2 regions of the Ligilactobacillus sp. 110_WCHN genome follow, and region 1 is predicted to be linked to the other one. Evidence: riboswitches for the same ligand, from Rfam matches in the RefSeq annotation. Region 1 holds a riboswitch; the other holds the start of a gene.

What was found. Region 1 has a riboswitch for lysine ahead of yjeM (glutamate/gamma-aminobutyrate family transporter YjeM). Riboswitches for the same ligand answer to the same signal wherever they lie in the genome.
Region 2: it holds a riboswitch for lysine, as region 1 does, so the genes downstream of both, Q3C15_RS05325 (amino acid permease) here and yjeM (glutamate/gamma-aminobutyrate family transporter YjeM) in region 1, are expected to answer to the same signal.

Annotation. Positions count from the first base shown of each region.
Region 1 covers NZ_JAULLI010000001.1:145,523-162,064, reverse strand. Annotated here, with positions in the region: gene Q3C15_RS00795 (threonine/serine exporter ThrE family protein) at 1-929, shown strand, start outside; gene Q3C15_RS00790 (APC family permease) at 1,030-2,349, shown strand; gene Q3C15_RS00785 (5-formyltetrahydrofolate cyclo-ligase) at 2,339-2,881, shown strand; gene Q3C15_RS00780 (DUF308 domain-containing protein) at 2,951-3,577, shown strand; gene Q3C15_RS00775 (hypothetical protein) at 3,589-4,614, shown strand; gene Q3C15_RS00770 (PhoH family protein) at 4,714-5,733, shown strand; gene ybeY (rRNA maturation RNase YbeY) at 5,733-6,209, shown strand; gene Q3C15_RS00760 (diacylglycerol kinase family protein) at 6,187-6,588, shown strand; gene era (GTPase Era) at 6,607-7,518, shown strand; gene Q3C15_RS00750 (YfbR-like 5'-deoxynucleotidase) at 7,614-8,198, shown strand; gene Q3C15_RS00745 (hypothetical protein) at 8,363-8,737, opposite strand; gene Q3C15_RS00740 (metallophosphoesterase) at 8,855-9,718, shown strand; lysine riboswitch at 9,760-9,937, shown strand; gene yjeM (glutamate/gamma-aminobutyrate family transporter YjeM) at 10,069-11,577, shown strand; gene Q3C15_RS00730 (DMT family transporter) at 11,739-12,686, shown strand; gene Q3C15_RS00725 (hypothetical protein) at 12,798-13,355, shown strand; gene Q3C15_RS00720 (NFACT RNA binding domain-containing protein) at 13,390-15,108, opposite strand; gene Q3C15_RS00715 (MarR family winged helix-turn-helix transcriptional regulator) at 15,269-15,706, shown strand; gene Q3C15_RS00710 (DegV family protein) at 15,729-16,542, shown strand, end outside.
Region 2 covers NZ_JAULLI010000012.1:1,147-17,688, reverse strand. Annotated here, with positions in the region: gene Q3C15_RS05410 (response regulator transcription factor) at 1-568, shown strand, start outside; gene Q3C15_RS05405 (cell wall metabolism sensor histidine kinase WalK) at 599-1,762, shown strand; gene Q3C15_RS05400 (D-alanyl-D-alanine carboxypeptidase family protein) at 1,779-3,143, shown strand; gene Q3C15_RS05395 (AzlC family ABC transporter permease) at 3,225-3,968, shown strand; gene Q3C15_RS05390 (AzlD domain-containing protein) at 3,990-4,331, shown strand; gene Q3C15_RS05385 (alpha/beta hydrolase) at 4,444-5,253, shown strand; gene Q3C15_RS05380 (hypothetical protein) at 5,274-5,870, shown strand; gene Q3C15_RS05375 (phosphatase PAP2 family protein) at 5,910-6,584, opposite strand; gene Q3C15_RS05370 (RluA family pseudouridine synthase) at 6,720-7,616, shown strand; gene Q3C15_RS05365 (metal-dependent transcriptional regulator) at 7,683-8,330, shown strand; gene Q3C15_RS05360 (threonine/serine exporter family protein) at 8,413-9,156, shown strand; gene Q3C15_RS05355 (threonine/serine exporter family protein) at 9,169-9,645, shown strand; gene Q3C15_RS05350 (LCP family protein) at 9,683-10,771, opposite strand; gene Q3C15_RS05345 (DUF1634 domain-containing protein) at 10,951-11,322, opposite strand; gene Q3C15_RS05340 (sulfite exporter TauE/SafE family protein) at 11,330-12,175, opposite strand; gene Q3C15_RS05335 (LysR family transcriptional regulator) at 12,311-13,210, shown strand; gene Q3C15_RS05330 (zinc-ribbon domain-containing protein) at 13,219-14,025, shown strand; lysine riboswitch at 14,076-14,255, shown strand; gene Q3C15_RS05325 (amino acid permease) at 14,406-15,887, shown strand; gene serS (serine--tRNA ligase) at 16,187-16,542, shown strand, end outside.

The sequences.
Region 1 (16,542 bases):
ATAAAATTAAACAAAAATCAAATAACTATTCAAACATTGCAATCGCATTTGCTGCGGGATTTGCCTGCAGCGCCTTTGTATTTTTACTTGGCGGCGGATTGATTGAAATGTTTTGCTGCTTGATTGCGGCATCTCTTGGAAGTTATGTGCGCAAGATTATGGGGACGAAACACATTACGGCGTTAGCGGGCGTTGCAGCTAGTGTGGCTGTTTCATGTTTGTCATATGCAATGATTTTTGACGTTTTAAAAATAATCTTTCAGGTTGCTTCTGGTCACGAGGCAGGTTACATTGGGGCAATGCTTTTTGTGATTCCAGGATTCCCGTTTATTACAAGCGGATTGGATATTGCGAAAACTGACATGCGTTCCGGACTTGAACGATTGGCGTATGCATTAACAATTATTGTTGTCGCAACGCTTGTTGGCTGGTTAGTTGCGTTGCTTGTTCATTTAAAACCGGAAAACTTTATTGCATTGCATCTTACACCGTTTGAACTAATGCTTTTGCGGTTACCGGCCAGCTTTGTTGGGGTGTATGGTTTCTCAATGATGTTCAATAGTACGCCGCGAATGGCGGTAATTGCAGGCTTGGTTGGTGCCATTGCAAATACTTTGCGGCTTGAATTAGTTGATTTAACTGCCATTCCAGCGGGAGCAGCAGCTTTCTTTGGCGCCTTTACTGCCGGAATTCTAGCTTCATTGGTTCAAAAACGAAGTGGCTATCCGCGAATTGCAATCACGGTTCCATCGATCGTTATTATGGTTCCAGGGCTTTACTTCTACCGTGCAGTCTATGAAATTGGAAACTTAACGTTACAAGATGGCGCTAATTGGTTAGTTAAGGCATGTTTGATTGCGATGTTCTTGCCGTTAGGGCTGATGGTCGCGCGGTTACTAACGGACTCGAAGTGGCGGTATACGAATTAGACGCAATGGATATGGGAGTTGGCGACTTTTAAACTGAATTCAGCGGCTAAAATGGTAAACTGAATTTAGATTTAAAACAATTTCCAGGGGAGGAATTTAAATGGCAAAGGATAAAAAAATCAGTCCATTTTCAGCATTTTTACTTGGCGTTGATGGAATGGTCGGGTCAGCAATTTTTCTTTTACCCGGCAGTTTGTATTCCAAGGCGGGAAACAGTTTAATTGGAATTTTACTTGTTTCAGGAGTATCGGCATTGTTGCTGGCGTTGTGCTATGCTGCATTATCAAGTGAAACGAAACAAAATGGGGCTGCGTGGTTGTATGCGTATAAGGAATTCGGCCGGTTTGCCGGATTTGAAGTTGGCTTTTTTACATGGTTTCAAGGAGTAATTACGATTACAACTGAAATTGCCGCTTTTCTGACTTCATTAAAATTATTTATTCCGCAGCTTTCAGATAAATTGGTTTATGACATTGCGGGAATTGCAATCGTTCTTGTGATCGCAATCATCGGTTTGATGGGTGATCGCGTTTCAAGCATTGCCGATAACATCGCAACATTCTTAAAAATTGGGGTTTTGCTGATTTTTGTTTTAGCTGGAATTTGGTTTATTCATCGAATCAACTTTGTTTCAAATGCTCATTACAGTTTTCATTCGGTAAATAATGCGTTTAGTAATGCATTTTATATGTTTACCGGGTTTGCCTTTTTGCCGGTTGCGGCTGCTCAAATGCGGAATCCGCGGAAAAATTTACCGCGCGAGTTACTTGCCGTAATTATTTCGGTAACGTTGTTGTATATCGCAACGGTCGTTGTTGCAATTGGGACGGTTGGACCTTCGATTGCACACAGCAGTTTGCCGCTTGCAATTGCATTTGCAAAACACTTCGGTAATCTTGGAAAAATCATTATTACAGTTGGAACGGTTGGGTCAGTTTTGGGAGTTGCAATTTCACTATCGTACAGTACACCATATGTTGCGTCATCGCTTGCAAATGAACATCAATTATTGCCGCAATTTTTTGGGAAAAAGTCGAAAAGTGGGGCGCCGTACGTTGCAATCATCATTACTGCCGGATTATGCGCGTTGTTGATTTTAAGCGGCGGCTACCTTTTCTTAGTTCCATGCACAATTATCATCTCGCTTGTTCAATACTTCTCAACTTCACTGGTAATGTTTGTTAAACAGTGGCGGCGGCAACGGCATCAAGAACAATTACCGCAAGGGGCCTTTAATTTACGGGGCGGAATTTTAGTTCCAGTGCTTTCATTGCTGGTATGTGTTTACATTTTAGTAAATCTCAAACTGAAAGTAATTCTTTTTGGAGTGATCGCATTGATTTGCGGGATTGCATTGTATTTCATTGATAAATTAATTACTAAAAAAGCCAAAATAAAGGAGCAAAGTCTTGGAAAGTAAAGCAGAAATTCGCAAAAATGTGTTACATCAATTAACGGTCAAGCCAGAAAATGAACGGCAAAGCGAGACGCAAAAATTAATTGCGCAGTTTTTGAAACTTGACGAATATCAAAAGGCAACGTCGATCGGAATTACAATTAGTAATTTTCCTGAACTGGATACGCATCAACTGATTGAGCGAATTTTGAAAGATCAAAAGAAAGTTTGTTGTCCAATCACCCGCCCACATCATCAAATGGACTTTATTGAAATCAGTTCAGACACGAACTTTAAGAAAAGTGATTTTGGAATTTGGGAGCCTGAATGGGAAAAGGAAAAGGTCAACAACCAACCCGATATCTTAATCGTTCCCGGGATTAAATATGCTTTGGATACTCGTCAGCGTGTTGGGTTCGGCGGCGGTTTCTATGATCGCTTTTTGAAAAAATTTAACGGGCACACGGTAACGTTAGCACTGCCTGAACAAGTGGCTTTAAGTGCTGATTGGCAAATTGAGCCAACAGATATACCGATTGATCAAATTCTTCACTAAATCGTTTGAACTTCTGCGGATGATAAGGCATAATTAACGTATTAAACCCATGAGAAAGGACGAAAAAGAGTGGCAATTTGGTTTGCAATCGCATTATTAGCCGGAATAATTTTTATTCTCGGAATTTTCTATTTGATTAATTCAGTTCACCGTTATGGAAAGTGGCTTGCACCAACCGTTTTATTGATTGTAAGTCTGATCGTATGTGGTGGATGCGGTTTAAATGCTTATCATCTTCACCAAGAAGACCAAAAGGCAAAGACAAGTTCGAATCCAATGCGGACAACGTTATCAGCGGAAGCATCATCCCAGGGTGGAATGGTTGAAAATGGCTTGCAAGTGATCAATAACGGAATCCAAGAAGATAAGGATCAACAACAGGTTTTGAAAGATTTGCAGCAAAGCTTTGCGAAAGTTGGAACCGTAACGTTTGATCAGCAAAGCAAGACGTTTACGGTCACGCCAACAACAGACCAGGATGTAAAAGCAATTAACTACGTTCTAGCCAATCCACAAAAGGCGCAACAAAGCGGCTATAATAATTTGACGAGCGGAATTTTAAGCACTTCAAAGCAACTGACCAAACCGCTTGGAAAGGGCTATACATTACAATTGACGAAGCCGAATAGCAATCAAGTAATTTATGCGGCCAAAGACGGTCAAGTTTTAACGGATGTTGTCAACAATAAAAACTAGGGGTTGATTGAATGCTTATTCATACAACAAAAAAGGCACTTTCACAGTTTAAGAATCCGACTCATGAAGTGGATTTGACTGAAACCGATGATCACACTGAAATTTTAAATTGGTCGATTTTACCGTATGAAATCGACGACCATCAAGGAATGCTTACCTTGAATGACTATACAAACTTTGCGGTGATCATTCCGCAAACAAGACCATTCAAGTCATTTGATGATTTTTTTGAGGCTTTTAGTCTAACTTTAATGTCCGTTTGCGAATCAATGGATATTAGTTTCATTAAAATCGAAGCTTATCTGAATGACATTAAGATCGACCATAAAACGATCATGCAAATGAGTAACCATAGTAAAGCAGCCGGGTTACTGGAAGTTTATAAAGAAAAGCTGATTCAAAATGCAAACTTACTGGATCGACCAAATGACCCGCAAAATGTGATGGCGGCGGTTCGAATCGGGCGTGATTTTCCAAGTAAGTTGAATGATTACCGGAATCCGTTGGCAGCCTTTAAATTTGAAATTACGGCAAAATATTTGTTTCCAGCGGATGTTGCTGACAATCTTGATGATGTCAAAATCAAACCAACGTGGGATCCATATTCTCAATGGGAAGAAATGGACGGGAAGATCAGTAGTGACCCGGATGAAATGAATAATTTCCGCCTTGCGGTTGAAAAAAATAACTCAATCATGCTTGCTCGCTTTAAGCGGTACCTTCAAGGGGCTTCATATAGTCAGCGGAAAATCGCATTGATGATGAGTTATGCGCGTGATTACCTTGATCAATTTTTATTGACGATTTTACATCAAACGTTTATTCACGATCTATCAATTTTACCGGCATACTTTGCGGAGTTTATGCCTGCTCAGCGGCAAAATCCTTTAGATGAGCCGGTTGCGTTTGAAATGCTTAGCGAATTGGCTGATTTTTGGGAGGCAAGCGGCCAGATTTCAGCTGACGATCATGAAATTATTGACCACGAGCTGGATGAAACGAAGAAAATCGTTCAAACAACCTTTTATCCGATGTAAAAGAGTAAACAATATTGTTGAAAGTCAGAAAGTTGTATAATATTTCTGTAAAGACGGTTAAATTTTAATTTAACGATTATATTATAGGAGGTCAATTGATTGACAGCAGAGCAAAAGGTTGAAGAAGAATATCATATTTCTGAACCTAATTTAGAACCAGCATTATTTGGAATTAATGATGGTTATCTTCATTTGATTGAAGAAAGTAAAAACGTCGAAATCCGTCCGTTTGGCGACAATATTAAGATTGATGGCCAAGTTGATGATGTAAAGGCGACAATTCAAATTATTGAAAAATTAATTGAACTTTTGAAAAGCGGAATCAGTATTAGTGAAGCCGATATTGTTTCAGCAGTTAAGATGCAAGAACGCGGGACATTAAGCTATCTTTCTGATTTATATACAACAACGCTTTTGCGGGATCGGACTGGCCGGCCGATTCGGGCAAAGAACTTTAGTCAACGGCAGTATATCCAAACGATTAAAAACAACGATTTGACTTTTGGAATTGGGCCTGCTGGGACCGGGAAAACTTTCTTAGCAGTTGTAATGGCCGTTGCCGCATTGAAGAAGAAGGAAGTTGAACGCTTGATTTTAACACGGCCAGCCGTTGAAGCAGGTGAATCATTAGGGTTCTTGCCGGGTGATTTAAAAGAAAAGGTCGACCCATATTTACGGCCAATCTATGATGCGTTGTATGCAATTTTAGGTGCAGAACATACTGAACGGTTAATCGAACGCGGAGTAATTGAAATTGCGCCGTTAGCATACATGCGGGGCCGGACGCTTGAAAAGGCTTTTGTTATTTTGGATGAAGCTCAAAATGCGACCCGCGCTCAAATGAAAATGTTCTTAACCCGGTTAGGCTTTGGTTCAAAGATGATCGTTAATGGTGATAAATCACAAATTGACTTACCACGGGGACACCAACAAAGCGGATTAGTTGATGCTGAACGGTTATTGCAAAACTTGCCGCATATTGGATTTGTTCACTTTGATGCAGCAGATGTTGTTCGGCATCCAGTTGTGTCTGAAATTATCAAAGCTTATGAAGATGGCGGCGATTTAGCTGCTGATAAGATTTTAGATGAAAACGAAAATGATAAGGATGAAGACTAATGGATCTACAGCTTATTGATGAAACCAAGCACGTGACAGATCATCAATTAGACCTTGTCCGTGGAGTACTTGAATATGCTGCAAATTATTTAAGCTTACCTGAAAACACTGAAATGTCAGTGACATTGATGGACAATAAGCATATTCATGAAATCAATAAAAAATATCGCGGAATTGATAAGCCGACAGATGTTATCAGTTTTGCAATGGAAGAAGATGGCGATGAAGATGATATTATTTTGCCATCTGACATGGAATTTGAAATGCCAAAAAATTTAGGCGACTTGATGATCTCAATGGAAAAGGTCGCTGAACAAGCTGAATATCTTGGACATTCACAAGATCGTGAACTTGGATTCTTAACGGTTCATGGTTTCCTTCACCTGAATGGATACGACCACATGAAGGCTGAAGACGAAAAAGAGATGTTCAGTTTACAAGACGAGATTTTAGATGGTTATGGACTTCAAAGATAAATTCGCGACAAGTTGGAAAAATCGAAAATTTTCGCACTCATTAAGACATGCATGTGATGGTTTAATAACGCTTTTTAAAGAAGAGCGGAATTTTCGATTTGAATTGATCTGCTTATCATTGGTCGTTATTGCAGGATTGATCTTTCACTTGCCAATTAGCGAATGGCTATGGTTGATTGCGGCTTCAGCAATCGTTTTAATTGCTGAGGCAGCGAATACTGCCATTGAAAACTTAACAGATTTAGCAAGTCATCTTCATTCAAACGACTTTGCAAAAAAGGCAAAGGATATTGCTGCCGGGATGGTTTTACTCGCAGCGGCCTTTGCAGTGATCGTTGCGGGATTGATTTTTATTCCCCGCATTATTGCTTTATTCTAATTAAAGATGAGGGATAAAATGGAAAATCAAGAATTTCATTCAGGATTTGTTGCAATTATTGGAAGACCAAATGTTGGAAAGTCAACGTTTTTAAACCGGGTGATTGGTGAAAAAATTGCAATTATGAGCGACAAGGCGCAGACAACACGAAATAAAATTCAAGGGATCTATACCCGGAAAGACGCGCAAATTGTCTTTATCGATACTCCCGGGATCCATAAACCGCATAGTCAATTAGGAGATTTTATGGTTCAATCAGCCCTTTCAACGTTAAATGAAGTTGACGCGGTGCTTTTTATGGTCAATGCAACGCAAAAACGCGGGAAGGGCGATGATTTCATTATTGAACGGCTTAAAAAGGTTCATAAGCCGATTTATTTAGTGATCAATAAAATCGATAAGATTCACCCGGATAAACTGCTGGATATTATTACTGAATATAAAGACACCCTTGATTATAAGGAAGTTTACCCAATTTCAGCTCTTCAAGGGAATAACGTACCAGAATTAATTGATAATTTAGTGGCTGATCTTCCTGAAGGACCGCAATATTATCCAGATGATCAGATTACGGATCATCCTGAACGGTTTATTGCCGGCGAATTAATTCGGGAAAAAGTTTTACAACTTACCCGAGAAGAAGTTCCGCATTCAGTTGCAGTCGTGGTTGATCGGATCAAGCGGGAAACCGATGAAAAGGTTCTCGTTCAAGCAACCATTATTGTTGAACGCCCAAGCCAAAAGGGAATTATTATCGGTAAGGGCGGAAAGATGCTGAAAGAAATTGGAATCCGGGCACGGAAAGATATTGAATTAATGCTTGGTGATAAAGTTTACCTTGAATTATGGGTTAAAGTGCAACCGAACTGGAAGGATCGCAAAGCAGATCTTGCAGCATTTGGTTATAAACAAGATGATTATGACTTATAGAAAAATCGTGCGATCGCACGATTTTTTGTTTACACTTGATTTTGCATTTAATAATGTGTAGTATCTATCATTAAAGACAGAAAGGGCTGAAAAGAATGGAAATTGGAGAAATGCAAAAATTTGTCGCAGCAATTGTCAATGATAAGTTAGCAACCATGAACAGTGTTCACCGTCAATCAACGATCACCACGATCAAAGCGGAAAATATTGCGCAACACAGCTTTTTCGTTGCATATTACGCACTTAAAATTGCGAAAAAGTTAAAACTGAATGATGAATTAAAAGGGGAAATCACGATTCAAGCATTGATCCACGACATTGCAGAATCATCTTCATCAGATGTTCCAAGCAATGTTAAATATCAGGTTCCGGGATTAAAGCAAATGCTTGATAAGGCCGAAGATTTTGCAATCAACAAATATTTCCCTGAAATTAAAGATGAATTTACAAGCTTACGCAAGCATGAAGCAGAAGGCGATATTGTTGGAACCGTTATTAAGCTTGCCGATATTATTGCGCTTATTCAATTTTTAAAGACTGAACGTGCACTTGGAAATCAAGATGCAACGTTATTGAAGGTCATCCGCGAAACATATGATAACCTTGGACGGTACCTGGATCATCTTGAAGAAATCGTCACGGATGAACAAGCTAAAAGTGTTAAGACGGAAGATAAATAAAAAGAAGGTGTGACAAAACAGTAAAAACGAGCGTGATGGAAGCAGAAAAGCGAATGAATCGCGGAGCATAGATTCGGAGGTTTTCGAACTTCCAAGTAGCTCGTTTGTTTTGGAACCCGATTATGTAAATATAGCAAAAAGATTGCAACCTATATCACAATCTTTTAATGCCGGGCAGCATGAAAATTATGCTGTCCTTTAATTTTATGCGAGTGTTTTTTAAATTTCGGCCGGTTGCTTGAGACCAATTTAAAATTCTTCATTTTAGCGTTAAACGGTCGGTTAGCTGTTCGAATTTGCGTCCACGTTTTCATGGCTTCGATCATTCCATCTAATTGCTTCAATTGTTGGGGGTCGTTTTCTTTAACTGCGGTTACATAAATGTCAGTTTGCAAACGCTGGATCAATCCTAGATGATAATTTAAAAGCTGTTGGGTCAATGGTTCATGCCGGTATTGATTAAACAGGTCTTGAATGACTTCCATTGCCTCGCGTACATTTTGCGGTTGAACATAACGTTGATTTTTCGGTAATGCCATTTGAAATTCCTTCTTCATAATTGATTCTGAATTTATTTTAACGCAATCAGGGATGAAGGAAAATGTTGAGTTTGTGATATGATTAACTAAGATAATAATTTAGGAAAGAGGATCATCATGCGTTATAAAATAGCAGTTTTTTCAGATGTTCATGGGAATTATACGGCTTTAAAAGCGGTATATGAGGATATGCAGGAGCAAGGAGTAACTGAATCATGGTTTTTAGGTGATTTATTCGCTCCGGGGTCCGGTGCGCAAGATTTATGGGATTTAATGCAAAAAATTAATCCTGATGTATATATCCGCGGAAATTGGGATGATTTGATGATTCGGGGCGCCGCTGGGAAAATCGCACTTGAAAAGCCAAGCAAAGTTTATATGGAACGGCTTGCAATGGATGTGGCTGCAAAAGTTGATCCTCAAGTTTTGGCAACCATGAAGCGCTGGCCGATGCGAGTCGTAAAGCAGATTAATAATGTACGGATCGCAATCACGCATGATCTTCCTGAAATCAATTTTGGGCAACAGTTGTATCCGACATTGCCAACGGAAAACTTTAATAAATTGTTTGTGGAAGATGATCTTGACCTTGCAATTTATGCGCATGTTCACCATCCAATTATGCGGTACAGCAGTGAAGAACAGATCGTCCTTAATCCGGGATCTGTCGGACAACCATTTAACCGCCACGTTAAATTTCAACAGGATTTACGGGCGCAATATTTGATCGTGACGATTGATGATGACGGAATAAGTGGAATTGATTTTCGGAAAGTCGCATACAGTCATCCCGATGAATTATTGCGGGCGGCAAACGCGAATATTCCGTATATTGAACTTTACCAGCGGCAAATGGAAACGGGTGAAGTTCACACGCATGATTACCCGTTGTTAGCGCGGTTGAATGATAAATATGGTTATCTTCGTGAAGCTAAGGAATATGAAGCCCAACATGCAATTCACGAAAAATCTGATTTTTAGGGTTGACAATTTTAGGAAGTAGTTTTAAAATTCAAAGTAAATCAAATAATAGAGGTTGCAGATGACATCAGTAAGCTATTTGAGTGGCTGTTAAACGTTGAAGATAGCTGAAAGGGGATTTTGCCGAAATGCATTGTTGGATAACAGCTGGGAATGCATTGGGACGTAGTTTAAGAAATTACGGACTGTCGCAATTGTTTGCGGAGCGCTATTATTCAACACGGGATTAAATAAAATCAAGTCTTATTGTTGGAAGTGAGCTCAGCCGGCAGTAAGGCTTTTTATTTATCTCAATTTTGTTGATAGTGTGACGCCTTTATTATTAATTTAATATAAGGAGTCTTTTTATTATGGAAAACCAAAAGAAGATGTCAGTCACGGCCTTAGTATTGATGATCTTTGCATCGATCTTCGGCCTTGGAAACGTAACAACCGCATATTACCAAATGGGATACGGTGCAATTATCTGGTACATTGCCGGTGCATTGTTATTCTTCATTCCGTCATCATTGATGTTTGCTGAATATGGATCAGCATTGAAGGAAAGTCAGGGGGGAATCTACTCATGGCTTGAAGTTTCAATCGGTGAAAAGCCGGCCTTTATCGGCGCATTTGTTTGGTATGCTGCATGGGTAATTACGTTGGTAACCCAATTCTCAACGATTTGTATTCCAATTTCAGGATTGATCTTTGGAAAGGATACAACGCAAAGCTGGCACCTTTTTGGAATGAATTCAACGGAAACCCTTGGATTAATTGGAATCGTGCTATTAGTTTTGATTACGTGGTTGGCAACTCGGGGATTCGATAAGATCGAAAAGGTTGCTTCAGCCAGCGGGGCGGTTATCATTGCAATCTCAGGATTATTTATTGTCGCAAGTATTTTGATGCTGGTTTTAAATCATGGCCACTTAGCTCAGCCAATGTCAGCTCACGCCATCGTTTCATCACCGAATCCGCAGTTTAAGTCACCAATTGCGATTCTTTCATTCTTCGTTTATGCCGTTTTTGCATATGCTGGGATGGAAACGATGGGTGGAACGATCGACCGGGTCGATAAGCCCGAACGCAATTTCCCAAAGGGCATTATCCTTGCTGGAATTGGAATGATTTTGATTTACGCTTTAGGGATTTTTCTTTGGGGAGTAACTGCCAACTGGCACAAGGTATTGGGAACCGATTCAACTAACCTTGGAAATATCACTTTGGTTTTGATGCAGAATTTAGGTTATACGATTGGACGTGAAGTGCTTCACTTGCCAGTTCACCAAGCATTGATCATGGGACAATGGACAGATCGGCTGATCGGATTTGAAGAAATGATGTCAGTCTTTGGTTCAATGACCGTTTTGATTTACTCCCCATTGAAGACGATTTTACTTGGTTCACCAAAGCGCTTATGGCCAGAAAAGGTTACGAAGTTGAACAGCCGCAAGATGCCGGCATTTGCAATGTGGATGCAAGCCATCGTAATGGGAATTATTATCTTCGGCGTTTCATTTGGCGGGAAGAGTGCCCAACAATTCTATACGGTTTTAACAGATATGAATAACATTACTTCATCAGTTCCGTACTTGTTCTTAATTCTTGCATTCCCATTCTTCAAGCGGATCAAGAATTTAAACCGGTCATTCGAAGTTTATAAGAACCGGAAGTTAACGAATACGATTTGTGTTGTTAGCTGGATCACGATTTTCTTCGGAATCGTCTTTACGATTATTCAACCAGTATTACAACATGATGCATATACTGCTTTCTGGACAGCATTTGGACCGGTCTTCTTTGCCCTTGTTGGATGGATCTTCTATCGGCATGCAAGTCGCAACGTTGAACCGGTTGTTGAAGAAGAATTAGATTAAAGTGAATTGAAAATTGATTGAAGGTCGCGTAGAAGAACGTGATCTTCTTTTTTTGTAAAAAAATTTGAATTCTATGTAATAAAAAGTAACATCAAATGTAGATTTTATTTCTTTTTATGCTATAATACACTCGTTATTATTTTTATTTGGAGGGAAAGTTGATGGCAAAAAAATCCAGTAAGGTTGCTCGCGGAATCGTCATTGCGGCAGCAGCTTCAATGATGTGGGGAATTTCAGGAACATGTTTGCAGTTCATTTCACAAAACCAAAACATTCCTGAAAATTGGTTCTTATCAGCACGGACACTTGGTGCAGGGCTGATTTTGCTGCTGATTAGTTTAATTATGTATCGCGGAAAAGTTTTTCATGTTTTCAAATCATGGAAGAACATTGGTTGGCTGTTCGCATATGCGATTCTTGGATTGATGGCAAATCTTTTTACATTCTATAAATCAATTCAATTTGGTGGAAACGCCGAAGCTGCAACCATTTTGCAATATTTGAGTCCGTTATTTATTGTTTTGGGAACTGTGATTTTCAGACGGCAAATGCCTTATAAGTCAGATGTATTTGCGTTTATCATTGCATTAGCCGGCGTTTTCCTTGCATTAACCAAGGGGGACTTCTCCCAACTTTCAATTTCAACGAGTTCATTGATGTGGGGCTTAGGATCAGGGTTAACGGCCGCATTTTATGTTGTTTTACCGCGGAACATCGTTAAAGATCCTGATAACCCGCCATTGGTCGTTCTTGGATGGGGAACTTTAATTGCTGGATTCTTCTTTAACTTGCATCAACCAGTTTGGGTCGGAACACCGAAGATTACTGGAACATTGATTGCTTCAATGTTAACGGTTATCTTCCTTGGAACGATCATCCCGTTCGGGTTATTACTATATGCAACGCACTATGCTCCGTCAGACGTTATCAGTATTATGGATGCGGTTCAACCAATCACAACTTCAATTTTAAGTATCATCTTCTTTAAGATGGGTATGAATTGGGTCGAAATTGTCGGAATTGTATTGGTAATTATTGGTGTTTACATCTTACAACGCGGACGGAAAAATATTGAAAACTCCGAAGAGAATTTTCGAGCCGATGTATAAAAATGAATAAATATTGAAAACTTTGTAAATCCGGCACTTCTTACTGATTTTAGGGATTCAAATGTGATACAATTTATTTAGAATAAGTTTAGTGAGAGGTGGGCGATCAATATGGAATTAAGTCAAATTTTACAGAAATCAATTTCACAAATCGCTCTTTCAGGACAAGGAGTAAAAACGTATCTCGTTCCACAGATTCCACGCCAATTATTGACGCGGGCATGGCGGACTTTTTGCCCGCAGGAGAAGCGGACTTCGATTCTTGCGTTGATTGATACTTCCTTTTTTCAAAATGGCAAGGAAGGATTCGTCTTTACTCAAAATGCATTGTATATTCGGGAAACAATGCATCGCGTAAAGGTTTTTCCGTATGATCGAATCAATGCAATTATTTATTTTCAAGCTCTTTCAACGTATTCAGGAAAGAATAGCATTTCAATGGAAATCGACAGTAAAGATTATGATTATGAAATTAGTAATGTGTTATTGAAGGGAATCAATACTGATCGATTTAACCGGATGTTACAGCAAATTGTTTCCCTATATCGGCCAGATGAACGTCACGAGATTGAAGAAGAGTTGGAAGATAGTGAAACTCAGATTGCGCATCCAGAAAAATTTAAACCGCATAAATTTAAGGATGGCGATCCGCAGATTTATCAGAAATAAAAAGACTGAGATTTTGAAATCTCAGTCTTTTTAATTACTCGTTTTTCGTTTTTAATTGATTAACTTTTTCCTCAGTCGGAGTAACATACAATGTTTTTTGGCCTTCATAGATCACAAACCCAGGTTTGGTCCCGTTTGGCTTGCGAATTCGCCGAACTTGCACATAGTCGACTGGAACGTTGGCGGAGTTTCGTGATTTTGAGAAGTATGCTGCTAATTCAGCGGCTTCAACCAGCGTTTCATCGCTTGGGTCACTGCTTTCAACGATTACATGGGATCCTGGAATGTTTTTTACGTGAAGCCAGTAATCATTCTTTGAAGCGGTGTGTAAGGTCAACTTCTCATTTTGAAGATTATTTTTACCAACTTTGATTCGGGTACCATCACTTGCCCGGAATATTTCTGGTTGGTTGATCTTAACCCGGCGTTTATTTTTCTTATGGTGATTGTTTTTCCGTAAGTATCCACCGTTTTCAAGTTCAACTTGAATATCAGTTAAATCTTGCGGTTCAGCAAGCTCAATTTGAGTTTGGATCTCTTCAAAATAGGCAATTTCATCTTCAGTAAGTTTAATTTGTTCCTTCAAGTATGAAATCGCGTTTTTAAGTTTTTGATATTTTTTAAAGTATTTTTGGGCATTTTGCGAAGGACCGATTTGGTTCGATAACGCAATTTTCAATGGCTTTTCATTATCATAAAAATTCGGTAACGTGATTTCAGTCATTCCGCGTTTAACCTGATACAAGTAAGTTGTTAGCAATTCGCCTTTTATCCGGTATTCATCCGCGTGCTGGGTATTGGTAAATTCTTTTTGCAATTTTTTCAGTTTATTGCGGTTCTTTTTCAATTCTTGGTTTACAACATGGATCAGTAAGGCTCCTTGTTGCCGGACCCGATCACGGGTTGCCTTCTCACGGTAAAAATGATCAAGCAGTCCACTTAAAGAACCAAATTGAGCACCCATGTTTTGAATATCATTTCCAAGTGCTGTAAATGTAAAATCAAGCCGTTTACCGGTGGTTAAACTTGGGATTGGGGCATCCGCAGCTTTAAGAAAGCTCGTTAAATGTTCGGAATCATTTTGACCATCGTTTTGATGAAAAACATCCGCAAGCTGAAGGGCGCTGACTTTACCGAATCCTTGAAATTCTTTTTGAATATTTTGCGCAAGGACTTCGCGGTTAGGAAATTGTTGGCCAAGCGCAATCAATTGTTGAGAATTTTCAGCAGTAAACGGATCAAGTTTTTCCTGTTTTGGCGGTTGCCGGTAAGTTGCACCTGGAAGTAATGTCCGGTACCGGTTTTGATCCATTCCAACGTGTTTAATGGTATCAATGATCGTTTGATTTTGCTGATTGATCAAAATGACGTTACTATACCGGTTCATGATTTCGATTGAAAGCAAAAGCGGTAAGCGGTCGCCAATTTCATTTCGCGTTTCAAAACTAAAGTAAACGACCCGGTCATTTTCCAATTGTTGAATGGCAGTCAGCTTGGCGTTTTCAAGATATTTGCGCAACATCATTGTAAATTTAGTTGGAACTGCCGGATTTTTATATGGAATTTGCGTAATTTGCATCCGGGCGTAGTTGGGGTGAGCTGATAAAAGTAACGGGTAGTTTTTCCGGTTGGACCGAATTGTCAAAATCACTTCGTTCGGATATGGTTGAGAGATCTTCATTACCCGTCCGTTAAGGATCTTTTCGCGAAGTTCACTCACCATTGCGTGGGTAAACATTCCGTCAAATGCCATAAATCTCATCCTTTCTGAAAATAATAATATGCTACTTATTATTGTAAAGTTCTGATGAAAAAAAGCAAAGAAAAATCCACAAATCGCCTTCAGAGTCTTGAAAAATATTTACAAAGATTGTATTATGCAATAAGGTACGAAAGAAGGGGTGATTTTCTTTTTGAAAGAACCATTAGACAATTTGCTTGATTTACAACGTGAATATCAACGGTTTGTTCAAAAAATGGCAAAGAATAATCAACTGACCATTGCCGAATGGCAGCTTCTTCAACGGATCGCTGACGGGAAAAATTCGCAAGAATTACTTGCAGAAGATTTGCGGCTTGATACTTCAACGCTGAGTCGTCAACTGAGTAAACTAACGACCAAGGCGTTTGTTAAAATCAGTAAGGTTGCAAATCAAAACAACGTTAAAACCCGGAAAAGCTATCAATACCATCTCAGTGAAATTGGTCAACGTGTTCTTTCACAAATGAATACGGATTTTAAAGAATTTGGACAAAAAGTATTTGCGCAGTGGACTGGCGAAGAGAAGAATTTTTTAAAGATTTTAATCAATCGTCTGACTCAAAGTATGCGTCAAGTAACATTAAATTAATTGATAAAGTAGGTGTAGTTTTATGAAAACTGCTGTTGTAACCGACAGTACAGCAAATTTAGATCAAGAAACGATTGATAAGTACGGAATTAAAGTTGTTCCGATTCCTTACATTATTGATGGAACCGAATATCAAGACGGCGTTGATCTTACCCGTCCTGAATTCTATGAAAAAATGCGGAATGCAAAGGACTTTCCGACCACATCGCAACCGCCAGTTGGTGAAATGATTAACTTGTATAATCAATTAGCTGATGAAGGTTACGATGCAGTTATTAGCATTCACATTGCAGGAACGATCTCCGGTTTGATGACGACTTTGAATAACTTAAAGGGTCAACTTGACAATATCAAACTTTACCCGATCGACTCATCAATTACTGAAGTTCCAATGGGATGGATGGTTAAGTTAGCTGCACGGATGGCGGCTCAAAATGAAGATGCCGAAAAGATCGTTGCGGCCGTTGAACAGCTTAAAAAACAATATGATGCGGTCTTTGTTGTTGACGATTTGAAAAACTTGGCTCATGGTGGTCGGTTATCAAACGCTTCAGCATTTATCGGAACCGTTTTAAAAATTAAACCGTTACTTCACTTTGATAAGGAAAGTGACAAGATCGTCGCCTTTGAAAAGGTTCGCTCATTGAAAAAGGCAATGAAACGGGCACAAGAAATCATTAAGGAAGAAACGGATAAGGCAGATTATCCGTTCCGCTTGCTAGTGATTCACGCTAATAATGAAAAACGCGGTCAAGAATGGGCTAAGGAAGTCCAGGGAGCCTTCCCCGGGCTCCCGGTTTCACTTGATGAATTTGACCCAGTAATTGCGGTCCACC
Region 2 (16,542 bases), on a different contig from region 1:
TACAAATCCTGATATTGGACTGATGATCTTAGATATTATGATGCCGCAAATGGATGGTTTAGCTGTCTTGCGTGAAGTCCGGAAAGATTCACAAATTCCAGTCTTAATGCTTTCAGCTAAAACCGACGATCTTGATAAAATTCAAGGATTGATCCAAGGGGCCGATGATTATGTCACGAAGCCATTTAATCCATTAGAAGTAATGGCCCGGGTCAAGTCGTTGCTCCGGCGGTCACAACATGATGTTCGCAATGAAGAACCAGATCAAATTGAAATTGGGCCGCTTATTATCAAAAAGGATTCACATGAAGTGATGACTTCAACCGGCAAACCAATTCAACTAACAGCACTTGAATTTGGAATTTTGTACTTGCTTGCTAGTCATCCCAACCGGGTCTTTTCTGCTGATGAGATCTTTGAACGCGTATGGCAGCAAGAATCAGTTGTTTCAGCAAAAACGGTTATGGTTCATGTGAGTCACTTGCGGGATAAGATCGAAGAAGCAACAAACGGTGAGAAAGTTATTCAAACAGTATGGGGTGTAGGTTATAAAATTGAAACACATTAGAAATAGGGAGCGCGAAGAAGGCGAACAACAATGAAGTTGAAAATGACCTCCAAGGAAAAACGGGAACTTCTTTTGGAGATTTTGTTTACCCTTGTCCTGTTGTTGGCAGCTGATTTCGCAATTTATATTTTATTGAATGAATGGACGCGACATATTCCCGGAGTTGCCAGTGGAATTTTTGATATCAAAATGTCGCTTACATTGGGACCGAATACCGTTAAATTCGGTAACTGGGGATTGCTTTTTGTGTTCATTGCAACTGTTTTTGACAGTTTTATTCTGTATTGGCGGATCGTCCACCAATACCGTCAAATTCAGCTTTATCACGTGATTTCTGAGTTGCATTATATTGCGTCAGGTCATTTTGACCACCGGATTCCATTTGTGCTTAACGGATCAATGCAGCGGGTAGTTGAAAGCATTAATGCTTTGGTTGATAGCACCGTTGAGTCAATGAAAGAGGAACGGCGAATTGAGAAATCAAAGGATGAGCTGATCACGAATGTCAGTCATGATATTCGGACACCATTGACTTCAATTATTGGATATTTAGGACTGATCGAAAATAAACAGTATCAGTCAGAAGAAGATTTGATCAAGTTTGCCCACATTGCATTTGTCAAATCAAACCAAATGAAGTCGCTGGTTAATGATCTATTTGAATATACAAAGGTCCGTCAGGCTGATACGCCGTTGAATTTAATGACGGTCTCTTTGATGTCGCTTTTTGAACAGCTCGAAGCAAGTTTTGAACTGGAAGCCAAAGAAAAAGGCATGGCGATTTCAACCAAAATGCCGGATGGTGATCTAAAACTTGAAGCCGATCCGGAAAAGTTTGCCCGGATTGTCAATAATTTGATCACCAATGCGTTGAAGTATGGCAAGGGCGGGAAGAACATTTATCTTTCGGCCCGGCGAATGAGTGATGATGAAATTGAGGTTCAAGTTTCAAATGATGGCGAACCGATTCCGCATGATTCATTGCCGCAAGTTTTCGAACGCTTTTATCGGGTCGAAAAATCGCGTAATCAAAAGACCGGCGGAACTGGATTAGGATTAGCGATTACCCAGCGCATTGTTGAACTGCATCATGGAACGATCAAGGTTGAATCAAATAATCACCTGACAACCTTTGTCATGCGGTTCCCGGTTGAACAACCGTCAAAAGAGGAAAAAGTTGAAGAACTTGACTAGTATTGGAGATTAAGAAATGCATTTAATGGAGAGAATACAGAAAGTTTTAATTGGATTGGTAACGGCAGTAACGGTGTTTGCTGTGGGCGGAGCAGCGGCAGTTCAAGCTGCAAGCTCTTCGGCAATGACAAGGACAAGTTCAGCAACAACTGCTTCATCGAAGACCAAGACTGCTCAGCAGACGCAGGGCTTGCATTTGGACGTTAAGTCAGCGATTGCAATCGATGAGAAAACGGGGCAGATTTTGTATCAGCAAAACGCTGACCAATCAGTTCCAGTTGCTTCATTGTCAAAGTTATTGACACTGTACATCGTTATCCAAGCCGTTCAAGATGGAAAACTTTCATGGAATCAAATGGTTAAGCCATCGAATAATGTCTGCGCTGTCAGTCAGGATACTTCTTTGAGCAATGTTCCGCTTGAACAAGGCAAACAGTATTCAGTAAAAAATCTTTACCAGGCAACTTTGATCTATTCAGCTAACGGGGCAGCGATGGCCCTTGCCCAAGCAGTTGCCGGCAGCCAAAAAAAATTCGTTAACATGATGCGGCAAGAAGCCAAGAAACTTGGAATCAATGACGCGCAAATTTATACCTGCAACGGATTAACGAATAAATTGATGAAGAGTGATGCTTATCCGGGAGTTTCACCGAATGCCGAAAACAAGTTTTCAGCCAAGGATATGGCATTGATTTCAATGAAACTTTTGCAAGAATATCCAGAAATCGTCAAGACTTCAAGTGTGAAGGAAATGAGCTTTAATACTGGCAATCAGCAAGTCCAAATGAAGAACTGGAACTGGATGCTTCCAGGCGGTCAATGTTCATACACCTTACTACCAGTTGATGGGCTTAAGACCGGGACATCCGATGCTGCGGGAGCTTGCTTCGTTGGAACAACGAATAAAGACGGTCACCGGATCATTACGGTTGTTTTAGGCGCATCACACAAAAACGACTCTGACCCGGCCCGGTTTGTTCAGACTCAAAAACTAATGTCGTACATTTATCATACATACAATTACGTAACCTTGAAGAAGGGCCAAAAGACAGCCGCTTTACCTGTATATTATGGAAAACAGGTCAATGTGAAAATTGCGAATGCATCGGCTGAAGGTCTCTGGTTAAAGAAGGGGACGAAAGCTAACAATGTCGCAGTCAAGGTTAACGTGAAGAAGAGCCTGCTTAACAAGAAAGGCAATGCGCTTGCCGCTCCATTATCGAACCATGAAACGGTTGGGACGATGAAGTTTACGGTTGATGGGCAAAACCTTGAAACTGTAAACGGAACGAAGTGCGCGGTTAATGCCCAAACAACGGCCGCCATTAAAAAGGCGAATATCTTTGAGATTGCATGGCGGTGGGTAACCAACCTCTTTTAGTCATGAGTTATTAAGTGCGGATATTGTTCGAAGTATGTTATACTCAAAATATAGGTACTTTTTTATAAATGGAGGTATATTGTGACTAAAGAACAACCACGCTGGTTGGAAGTACTCAAAGTAGCACTTCCGCTTTGCCTAAGTTACATTCCAATCGGTCTTGCATGTGGAGTCCTTCTGCATGCAGCTGGTTTTAATACGATCTTGACGGGCTTAGCGTCAATGCTCGTTTTCTCAGGTGGGGCGCAGTTCTTGATTGCGTCGATGTTAACTGCAAATGCTCCAATGCATACGATTTTATTCATGTTATTCTTCCTTGAATTGCGGTATGCATTGTTAGGGTCAAGTTTGTCACAATATGTTCAAGGAACAAGTAAGAAATTTATTTACTTCTTTGCAATTTCGTTGAACGACGAAAACTATGCGGTTAACTATTTGAAGTTTGCAACTGATAAAGAGTGGTCACCGAATGATGCGATGATGGTTGAACACTATTCTCTTTTATCATGGACGGTTGCAAATGTAATCGGCAGTTTAGTTGGTGGAATGTTACCGAAGATCAACTTGGAAATTGTTGATTTTGCGTTAACATCGTTATTCTTGTACATGATTGTGATGCAGATTCGGAATAAACTCACGATTTTGATCAGTGCTTTTTCAGCTGTTTTGGCAGTCATTTTTATGTGCTTGCTTAAGAGTACGATGGGGCTGGTTGTTGCAACCATCATTGCCTCATTGACAGGGTTTGCGATTGAAAATTACTTACGCAAACATGGTCGTGAGAAAGGGTTCTTGTTGAAGAACATCAAGCCGAATAAGCAGTGATTTTAGGTAGGAGAGTTTGCTATGCATATGTCGAGTACAGATCATTTTATTTTGATCATCTTATCAATGTTGGTTGCGTTAGGACCACGACTGTTGCCAATGAAATTTTTTACAACACGGAAAATCCCGGAATGGTTCAATGAATGGATGAAATATGTTCCGGTTTCGCTGTTTACCGCATTAGTCGTGAAGGATATTTTCATTAATACATCGCACTATACGTTTATCGGATTTGGTCACTTGGCCAAATTGCTTGCAGCGGTCATTGTAATGGTTGTTGCATATAAATCACGGTCAATGGGGCTTTCAGTTGTGTTAGGACTCGCAGCGGTTGCCTTATTGTCAATGGTAATTCCAGGATAATTACATACTAAAAGTTAAGGGTCACTGAATGATTGAAGAGGTCAGATTCAATAAATTCAGTGACTTTTGTTGTATAATTGAGATAGATTTTAAATAGAAAGGTTTAATCGCGATGCAATATTTAAAGGAAAAAATTAAGACATCATATGAAGATGCAGAATTAACAGGATATGTTTTAGATAATTCACCAGAAATTGATGAAAATCGGGTTCGGCCAGCAGTTATTATCTGTCCCGGCGGCGGTTACAAGATGGTTTCTGAACGCGAAGGGGAACCAATTGCCGTAAAACTTTTAGGAATGGGTGCTCAAGCATTCGTGTTGAACTATTCATGCATGCCAGTTCATCATCCAGCTCAATTAGCTCAATTAGCAACGGCCGTTAAAATGGTGCGGGACAACGCCGCTCAATGGCATGTTGATCCAAATAAGATCATTGTGATGGGAACATCTGCTGGTGGTCACTTAGCAGGAATGCTCGCAACAATGTGGAACTCACAAACAATTAAAGACCTTGGATTCGATCCGGAAGATGTTAAACCAAATGGCTTGATTATGGGTTATTCAGTTGTTACAGCTGATCAACAATTTGGCCACCAAGGTTCATTTGATCACTTGTTAGGTGAAGACGCAACGCCAGAAGAACGCGAAAAGTTATCTCTTCAAAAGCATGTTTCAAAGGATACTCCAATGGCATTTATTTGGACAACAACTGAAGATACCACGGTTCCAATGGAAAACAGCTTAATGATGGTTGAAGCTTTGCGGAAGAACGGCGTTAACTTTGAATTCCACGTCTTTCCACACGGTCAACACGGTCACAGTTTAGCAACCAAGGAAACAGCTAACAAAGACGCTCAAATCGTTCCAACGTTGCAAGTTTGGCCAGAATTATTGGAAACATGGCTTCACGAAAACTTTTAATTTAAAGTGAGGAATTTGAATTGCGAAAAAAAGTTCTGATTGGATTAGGGGTTATTCTTCTTGCGATTGTTTTCATCGGCTTCGGGTTTACGAAAAACGTTGAAGTCCAAAAGGAATATGAACAAGCAATGGAACGGGGAATGACCCAAACAAAAAAATGCGAGTATCAGGCTGCAAAGATCAGCTTTCAAAATGCAGCTAAGCGGAAGCAAGATGACCCGCAAGCCGAGCGCAATATTAAACAGCTTGATTTGTATATGAAAGCTAAAACTGCCCTGAATCAGCAAAACTATGATCAGGCCAAAAAGTTTTTTGATCAGGCTGCTGATGCAGATCATGGATTAAACGTTTTAGTTCGACGTTCCAGTGCATATGCGACTGAAATTGAAGAAGCTCAAAGTCAGCTAGCTTCATTTGAAAAAATATATGATGAAGCGGTTGAATGCAATGAAGAAGGGAACTATGCTAAATCAAATACGCTCTTGACTTCAATTCTGAAATATCACGGGATTAAAGAACAGTATTATGATTCGATCTATGCGAAAGCTAAACATTTAAAACATGAAAATGATCAGTTTCTTATGCCAGCGTATCCATTAAAATCAGAACATAAATAAAATGGTTGTGAATCATCACAACCATTTTTGTTTACTTAATTATTGAAAGTGCCGGCCTTCAGAATTGGCGGCATCAACTTTTTTCTTGAAAAACTTGATCCAAACCATTACGGCGAATTCCCAAACTGCTCCGGCTAACAACAAACTGCCGAATGTATCAGTTGGATAGTGAACTCGTAAGTAGATTCGTGAAAGCATAATGAAAACTACCCAGATAACTGCTAGTACTCGAATCAACGTCTGCGTTGTATGATTCTTGATCCGGGGAACAATCAGTGTAAGTAAAAGAAGGACGAATAATGTTGTCCCAAAAACGTGACCGCTTGGAAAACTATAGCCGTGTGCAGGAGCAAGCCGTTGTGCAAGCGCTGGACGCGGCCGGGCAGCGATGTGTTTGAAGACCCATGCGAGACCATTTCCGATGATCAAGGTTCCGAATCCCCAGATTGCAGCGGCGTATTCGCGTTTGAAAAAGACAAATGCCAATACTAAGCACGCAAGGATCAACGAAACAACTGGCGAACCAAAATTAGTGAGAATACTTATTAAAACCGTTAAATGTTCATTAGTGAATGAAAAAACAATTGACTGAACAATATGATCGATCCCATGGACAATTGGACTGTTTAATTTGACCAATAAAAGGAGAATCAAAAAGATGATCGCATAGACCGTTGCTAAAATCGGTCGATTTTTGTTTTCTTTCAGGTCCAAGAAGTTTCACCTCAATTAATAATAAAATTACATTTAATATCTTACCATTATCTCGCAGGATTTTTGTTAATTAAAGTTGTTTTTTTATGATTTTTTAAATTATGATAAAAATAATCAAATCAAAGGACAGAGGAAATGCAATATCTTATTTATAAAACTGATTCAAAAAAGGAAACTGCTGGAAATGTCTTGCGGCAAAATGGAATTAGTGGAAGAACGTTAAAGAAAATTCGGCAAGGTGCAGGACGGATCCTTAATGGAGAAAAGGTGATCACCGAACGCACGAAGCTCAACGGTCAAGCAACCCTGATTTTGGATTTGAAACCGGAACAACCGGATCCGAATGTTGCTCAAAGTACGTTACCGATTGAAATTATTGCAGAGGACCAATATTTTTTAGCACTTAATAAGGATGCACAAACGACAAGCGTTCCCGGACCGGCGAATTCAACAACAACATTAGCTAATCGGGCGTTGGGGTATGCGCAGCAGCAGTCACAATCGTATGTTCCGCATATTCTGACGCGGCTAGATTTTGATACTAGTGGAGTGGTTCTATTTGCCAAAAGTAATTTTATTCAAAGCATGGTCCAGGATCAAATCACTAATCATACGATGAAAAAGGAATACCTTGCAGTTGTAAGCGGCGAGCTTCCGGATGAACATGGAATGATCGATCTTCCTTTAAAAAAAGAAAGTTATGAAAGTGCGCGGCGAATCGTTGCTCCGGATGGGAAGCCTTCGCAAACTGAATACTGGGTTCAGGAACGCTTTAAGAACGCGACGATGATCAGGGTTCGGTTGCATACCGGACGGACACATCAAATTCGCGCTCACTTTGCCCATCTTGGATTTCCGTTGATCGGGGATGAGCTTTATGGCGGACCAACGCAATTAATTCACCGGCAAATGCTACACGCGGCCCATTTAGAATTGGTCAATCCGTTTACTGGTCAGCCTGAAAGCTTTAATGCTTCATTGCCGGATGACTTTCAGGACGCATTGACTCATTTACGAAAAAATCAGGCTTAATTGGGGCTTTAAATTAAGCCCGTTTCTGATATAATGAATGCGAATTAAAAAAATGAGGTGAAATCAATGACACCTAAAAAAGAAGACTATTTAAAAATTATCTTTGAACTAGGCGGTCGGAAAAAGAAAGTCTCAAACAAGCAGATTTCAATGAGTTTGAATGTTGCAGCCGGATCAGTAACAGAAATGGTGCGTAAGTTGGTGAAAGAGGGGTTAGTTCACCATGAACCTTACGGGGGAATTTCATTAACTGCGAACGGGGTGCAGATTGCCGAAGAGTTGATTCGGCGGCATCGTTTGTGGGAAACCTTTTTGGTTACAAAATTGAACTATTCATTGCAGGATGTTCATGAAGATGCTGAAGTGCTTGAACACGCAACGAGCGGGAATTTAATGGATCATCTGGATGAGTTTTTAGGTCATCCGCAACGCTGCCCGCACGGCGGCGTTATTCCGGATAAAAATGGCGATTATGAAGAAGATAGCCATGATATTTTGATGGATGTTTCGGATGGCTCAACCGTTGAAGTTGATCGTTTTATTGACAATCATGATTTATTGACATACTTAGCAGGGGTTAAATTAAAATTGGGTGAACGGATCAAGGTTTTAGCTCACAAGCCATTTGAAGGACCGATTGAGATCGAAGTGGAAGAGACCGGTGAAAAAATGGGAATCGGCTATAAGGCGGCCCACTATATTTTTGTTAAATAAAAATGAATTAAACTCCGAATGAGGCATTGACGACGGTCATGCCTCATCGTTTTATTCTGCAGAAAGTAACGAGGTGAAAAGGATGGAGGATGCAAATTTAATTATCGATACGGTCTTATTGGCTGGCAAGATCATGATCGAAAATGGAGCAGATATGGCCCGGGTCGATGATACTTTACAGCGGATCGCGCGGAATGCTGGAATTCAAAGTCCGCGAATTTTCGAAACAACAACGGGAATCATGATGTCGATTCAGGGCGGTGAAAATTCGCAGGTCGAATCGATCGACAAACGGCGGATCGACCTTGAACGGATTTCGCGGGTCAACGATGCTTCCCGAGCATTTCAAGCGAAAAAATTAACGTTGCAGCAAATGTACGACCGATTGGTGATTCTCGATAAGTCAACCCCTGATTTTCGCCCTGTTTTGAAAGTGATTGCGGCAGCCTTAATTGGCGGAACGTTGGAAGTTGTTTATGGCGGCCGGTGGTCAGATATGTTGTTGACGATGGGAATTGCTGCTTTAGGATATACCAGTTATGTGATTTTAAACCGGTTCTTTAGAACGGAATTTGCCAGTGAATTCATTGCGGCAATGGTAATTGGAATTTGTGGAATCAGCGCCGTCAAGGCTCATTGGGGAATGAATATGGGAATGATCATTACTGGTGGAATCATGCCGTTGGTTCCAGGAGTGTTGCTAACGAATGCCGTGCGCGATCTGCTTGCTGGTCATATTTTAAGCGGCGCATCCCGAATGATTGAAGGATTGATCACTGCATGCGCGCTTGGAATGGGAATTGCATTGGTTTTGCGGTTTAGTTAGGAGGTTGGTTGAATGAATATTTTACCGATTACGGGTGATGGCCTACTTATTCATTTTCTTTTTAGCTACATTGCAACGATGGGGTTTGGGATTTTGATCAACATTCCGCATAATGCGCTGTTGGGATGCGGGGCCGTCGGCAGTTTAGGCTGGATGACATATATTTTGATTTTTCACGCCCATTTAGGAACGATGCTTGCTAATTTAAGCGGGGCGTTAGTTGTCGGCCTGGGAGCAGCCATTATGGCGCGTGCAAAAAAAATGCCGATGATTTTATTCAACGTTCCGGGAATGGTGCCCCTGGTTCCAGGAAGCCAATCGTATAAAGCAATTTATAACTTTGCATTTGGAAGAAACAGCATTGCCTTGCATTACCTTGTACAAGTTGCTATGATTGCAGGCGCGATTGCAATGGGCTTTTTCCTTGCCGAAATGATTACCCGCATGTATTACCGAATTAAAGGGTCAGTAAAGAATAAGGCAGTTTAAGAAAGCAAAAAAGGTTGCGGCTTAAGCCGCAACCTTTTTAATATTGTCCTTGATATTGAGGTGTTTGATATGTTTGGTATGTTTGTCCGGTCGAAGTAGTCGCATCATTCGAATTTCCGGTCCCTTCAAGCTGATTTGGCGATTCAAGGTCAGTGCCTTTCAAAGTATCACCGGTTTCGGCATGCGGTAAATCAAGTGCTTTCCGCAAGACATCCGTAATTTCCTGTTTGTTTTTCCGGCTTGCAACTTCAAAATCAGCTTCACCGATTACCTGAGTTGTTCCTTGAAGGTGGGTTGATTTCATGTGGTGAGTTGCTACCCGGTATTTCATGTTCAAGGAGACCATGTTGTTAAAGGACAAGTCAGTGCGTAACTGTTTCGATAACGAATTCAAGAAGTCATCGTTTAACAAACTGGTTAATTGAACTCCCTTAAACGCCAAGGCCATGATAACTTGTCGTTGCCGGTTTTGGCGTCCGTAATCCCCTAATGGATCTTGATCACGCATCCGGCAGTATTGTAAGGCTTCAGTCCCATTCATGTGGGTCTTTTTACCTTTTACAAAATTGTATCCGGCAAACGAAAACGACAGCAACGGTTTAATGTCAACGCCGCCGACGGCATTGATCAATCCTTCCAAACCGCCCATGTTGATCGTAGCGTAAAAATCGATCGGAACGTTGAGGTATTTTTGAACGGTTTTGACCGCCGTTGCTGAACCGCCGTAAGCATATGCCGAGTTTAATTTACTTGGATAGTACTGTTCATAACCGTTGATTGCAACCAGGGCGTCGCGCGGCAGACTAACAAGGGTCATGGTTTTATCTTTCGGGTTTAAAACGCAAACCATCATTGTATCAGTCCGTCCCTTAAACGACCGTCCAAGCGCTCCGGTATCGGTTCCCATCAGCAGAATTGAAATCGGTTTGCCTTCTTTAAGTAACCGATCAACATCGCGCTGTTTCTTAACGCTGTTCGGGGCATAAACGGAATCGGCCGCTTTTCGGGCATTTAAGTAGTGTTCGTGTAGCACATGCCCACCAATTCCGAGTACAATTACTAAGATCAGTAAAATCCAAAAGAAAATTGTTTTTTTGCGTGATTTTCTTCGGGGACGCGAAATCATTTCTTCGCGCTCCAACTCATCAGGTTGGTTTTCAAATTCTTCATGTTGTGAGCGATGTAAACTCATAAGGGTTCCTCCCTCATAAAAAAATAAGGTCGCATTTAACGACCTTGAATGATTGCAAAGTCAAAATAATCTACTAGAATCAATTTGACCTCATTATATCATGAATATTGATTTTAATGGTCAGCATGGCCAAGGAAGAAACTAATCAGTAAGATTACTAAAACGGCGGTGGTTACGATCGTATACAACTTATCGTGTTCCTTAAAGAACGTGTAGATCGAAGTTGCAACCCGCAATGCGGGGGTCAAGATTAATAAGAAGATTCCGCCCATCATAATTGCATATGGTTTTAACTGAATAATTCCTTGGCAAATCGCCGTTAATGTTGTTGGAAATGTTCCACCAGGGTATCCAGTTGAGTGTTTAACTACCATTAAAATGTAGCCAATCAGCATTACGACTGCAGCGGTTGCAACGCCGACTCGCATGATCTTCCCGATAATGATTTCCATGTGGTTCATTTCTTCTTGGGTTCTTTTATCCATTTTCATCTTAAATCGTCACCCCAAACGCTTTGAATGCCATTTGTAATCCTAAGTATGCCAAAATTGGAACGAAGATGATCCGCAACCATCTTGAAGGCATGTGTTGCATGATTCGGCTTCCGAGAGCGGCACCGACAATGATTCCCAGTGACAATGGAACCGCGATATCTGGCCGAATTGAGCCGTTAAAGAAATAGATCGTTGCACTTGCAGCGGCGGTAACGCCCATCATTAAGTTACTTGTTGCACTTGATGGCTTTAACGGCATCTTCATTACATTATCAAGAGCCATGACTTTAAAGGCTCCTGAACCGATTCCGAGCAGACCGGATGCAAGACCGGCACCGAACATGATCGTCATCCCACCAGGAACATTTTCAACTTCATAATCGACTTGTTTGTGGAGGTTCTTGTCATAATATGAGTTATTCAGTTTTAATTTTTCAGCCAGTTTGTCTGGCGTTGCCCGGTGAAGGACCTCTTTTCCAGAACGTAATTTACGAACCATGTTCCAGCTTGCAAATAAAAGCAGGCATCCGAATAAGAAGTAAAGGATCGCCGGATTGAAGACCCCGGTTAAAAGGGCCCCAACAATGGCTCCAACACTGGTAGCAAGTTCAAGGAACATTGCGACCCGTAAATTCAACACATCATCTTTCAAAAACGCAATGGTTGAACCTGAACTCGTTGCAATTACGGCAATGATACTTGCCCCGATCGCATACTTGATTGGAAGGCCCATTCCTAAAGTAATAATTGGTGTGATGATCATTCCCCCACCAATTCCTAAAATTGCTCCCATGGTCCCGGCAGAAAGACCAATCAGCAACATTAAAAATGCTGTATGCATAATTAAATTCCTTCTCTCATTTTGTTTCCTTTTAAATCCTAACATTAAACTTTCATAAAGAAAAATATTTATTTGTTGTGATAGATATGCAAAAATTGTATATGATAATAGAGAGTAATTATTTTAGGGAGTTAAATTATGAATTTAAAACAATTGGAGTATTTTATTGCAGTTGCCGAGGAAAAGCAGGTTACAGCCGCAGCTAAACGGCTTAACATTGCGCAACCACCGTTGAGTTATCAACTGAAACAGCTGGAAAAGGAACTCGGAGTTCAGCTGCTTAAACGAACGGCGCATGGAGTTCAGCTGACCCCGGCTGGAAGTACGCTGGCTGAATATGCGAAGCAAATCGTTGATTTAACCAAGATCACGGAGTATAAAGTCAAAAATATCGACCAGGGATTTTTAGGAACGCTTCGAATCGGAGCAACGTCAACTAGCGGTGGCGTTTTACCAAATGACCAGGCCGCAGAGCTTATCAAAGCATACCCGGGGGTTAAGTTTGAGTTAAGCGAAGGTAATACCTATCAGTTACTGGATCTTTTAAATAAGAATTTGATCGATGTGGCGGTTTTGCGAACTCCATTTAACCGGGAAGGCCTTCAAGTGCGGATGTTTCCGGCTGAACCGATGATGGCGATCATTCCAGAACGCTTATTGACAACTGATTTAGTGAAACGGAAAAGCATTTCGATTGAAAAATTGAGCACCTTACCGCTGATCGTCTATCGCCGGTTTAAGATCATTATCAAAGATTCCTTTGAACATCGGGGACTGCAACCGACTTTTGCGCTTGAATGCGACGATGCCCGGACTGGAATTCGGTGGGCTGAAAGGGAAATCGGAGTCGCCTTGGTTCCCGCAACGTGTGCTCAACGGTATGCGACTTCGCAAGTGAAACTGATTCCTGTTCGACATGAAGCATGGCAAACAAACCTTGCCCTTGTGTGGAAGACTGATCAGCAGCTATCGCCGGTTTTAGCAAAATTTATAAATTGTTACAAAAATGATACCATTAAGAATAAAGAGAAAGGATGATCACATCAATGACGTATTATTGTGAAAAGTGCGGTCACAAGCTCGATGAAAATGAACGGCGCTGTGCCTTTTGCGGGGCGGTTCAAAAACGGTTTTCCGATCAGGATTATGAAACGAAAAAATGTAAAAAGTGCGGTAAAGATATTTATGTCAATGCTAACTTTTGTCCGTATTGCGGAACTGACCAAGCAATTTTAAACCTAAATGAAGACCTTAAACGCGACGATGCCGATCAAAAGGCAACGTCAAATTCAAATTCGAATTTAACTTCTGAACAAAAACTTGCTCAAGGATTAATGAATACGAACTTTGATGATCAGGATTCGCTGAATAATTTTATGAAGCAGATGCAAGATGCCGGAATCAAGGTCCGGGTCATCAAGCCAGAAGAAAAAAATGAAACCGGTAAGCCAGGATTGATTGCTTCAACGAAGCTGTTTTTCCGGGACATGTTCAAAGTTAATAAGCGGCTTGGAGTCAATGACTTCTGGTGGGGCTTTTTCGGTTTCTTCCTGATTTGTATGGTTGCTGCCATGTTATTATCTGAATTGCTACCATTTTTTAAGATTCCAATGACAATGAAGACGATGTTCAAGCTTTCAGCTGGCGTTTCAGTCGTTTTTCGTCTCGGGGTCTTGACCGCGATCATTCGACGGTTGCATGATATCCAAATGCCAGCGTGGTTTGTAATTTTGTGGTTTATTCCGATCGCTCAATTTTTCATTTGGTTTATTTGCATGATGGGGCCGCGATTGGATAACAACCCATATACGTTTAATGTCGAAGATTGGAAAAAACGGCAAAATAAATTTTAAAAAAGAGTAAATTAGACTTGATTTAATAAGAATTAAAAGCGATAATAATTACATCGAAGAGAGGTCGCACTGCTTATCAGTAGCCTTCATGAATTGCTAAAGCAATGATGATTGAAGGTGAAAGGAATCGGTGCCGAAGTGATTGATTGCTTTAGAAGTCAACCGCTGGGGTCTAGCTTAAGAGGCTAGGAACTGTCGCAGTGAAAACATTGCGGAGCGCTATCGAAAGTCTATTATTATGATATTTTTTAATTTTAAATTTAAAAATTTTAGTCTTAGTAGAACTTCAACGCGCATGCTTCGGACTGCGCGTTTTTATTTTGCTTTGTAGTGATTGAATCTGTGCTCTTTGACCGGATATATATTAGGAGGTTAAAGTTATGGCAGAGGAAAATCAAGTTAAGCGATCATTAAAGACTCGTCATTTGTCGATGATCGCGTTAGGTGGAAGTATTGGAACCGGGTTATTTGTTGCGAGTGGATCGGCAATTTCACAAGCAGGACCTGGTGGAGCAATCGTTGCCTATATCGGAATCGGGGTCATGGTATATTTCTTAATGACTTCATTGGGTGAAATGGCAACGTACCTTCCCGTTTCGGGATCATTTGCAACGTACTCGCGGCGCTTTGTTGATCCCGCATTAGGGTTCGCAATGGGCTGGAATTATTGGTTTAACTGGGCAATCACGGTCGCAGTCGATGTTTCAACGTGTGCGCTGGTTTTGAAGTTCTGGTTCCCCCACGTTCCGGGATGGGTCTTTAGTTTATTTGCCCTGTTGCTTGTATTTTTGATCAATGCGATATCGGTTAAGTCGTTTGGGGAAACGGAATACTGGTTATCGTTGATCAAGATCTTAACGGTTGTTATTTTCCTTGCAGTTGGGGTCTTAACGATTTTCGGGATCCTTGGCGGCAAGGCAACGTATTTACACAACTTTACATATAGGAAAGCTCCATTCGTTGGTGGAATTCCAGCAGTTTTGAGCGTTTTCGTTGTTGCTGGATTCTCATTCCAAGGAACTGAATTAGTTGGGGTAACGGCCGGTGAATCAGAAAATCCGGCAGAAAGTGTTCCAAAAGCAATTAAGCAAGTCTTTTGGCGGATCTTGTTGTTCTATATCTTATCAATTTTTGTAATTGCGGCAATTATTCCATATACAAGTAAGTATTTGCTTGGTTCAAGTGCTTCGGATATTGCAATCAGTCCGTTTACATTGGTCTTCAAGCGTGCCGGATTAGCCGCCGCTGCCAGCGTAATGAATGCGGTTATTTTGACATCCGTGTTATCATCTGCCAACTCCGGAATGTATGCTTCAACGCGGATGTTATATTCAATGGCTCAGGATGGGGATGCTCCAAAGATTTTTGCCAAGGTCAATAAGCGTGGAGTCCCAATGGCTGCATTGCTTGGAACAGCTTTTGTTGGCTTGTTAACATTCCTGACAAGTATTTTTGGAAATCAAATTTATCAATGGTTGGTTGCTGCCAGTGGATTGACCGGCTTTATTGCATGGGTTGGAATTGCAATTTCACATTACCGGTTCCGGCGGGCATATGTTGCTCAAGGACGCGATGTCAATGATTTAGTTTATAAGGCAAAGTGGTTCCCGTTTGGACCAATTCTCGCATTAATAATGTGTATTCTTGTGATTATCGGTCAAGATTTACAAGCTGTCGCTCATTTTGATTGGAAGGCAATGCTTGTAACGTATATGTCAGTTCCATTGTTCTTGATTTTATTCTTCTATTACAAGATCAAGCATCATACGCACATGATTCCGCTTGAAGAGGTTGATTTAACAACGCCGGATATCAAGCAGGATTTTGATGAGGAAGATGACACCTTGGTTGAAGATCACTAGACTTGATTAATTATAGGTAAAAGGTTAAAATGAATTTGAAATAATTAAAACGTCATGGATCGCCATAAGTAGGTACACAGAGAAGCGGTGGGTGGTGTGAACCGTTACCGAAACTCCAGCTTTCTAAACGACGGGCAGGCAATGCTGCACGGGAGACCGTTATTAAGTTGAGTGTGTTATTTTGCATGCATTTGGAAAATAACAAAGTTGGGTGGTACCGCGAATAAGTCTTTCGTCCCATAGGTGGATGAAAGGCTTATTTTTTAATTATTTTAGAAAAATTATCGGAGGAAGTTAAAATGTTAGATATTCGCCAAATTCGGAAAAATCCTGATGAATACAAGAAACGTTTAGGAACTCGGGGAGTTGAACCTGAAAAAATTGATGCTTTGTTGGAAAAAGATAAAGAACGGCGTGACTTACTAGTTGAAGCTGAAAACTTAAAGAAACAACGGAATGATGTTTCAGCTGAAATTGCAAAGGCTAAGCGGAACAAAGAAGATGCAACTGCTCAAATTGAAAAAATGCGGGAAGTTGGAACTCGAATCAAAGCTTTAGATGAAGATTTGGATCGGGTTGAAGCTGAAGAACAAGACATTGCATCACGGTTACCAAACTTGCCAAATCCAACGGTTCCAGTTGGCTTGACTGAAGC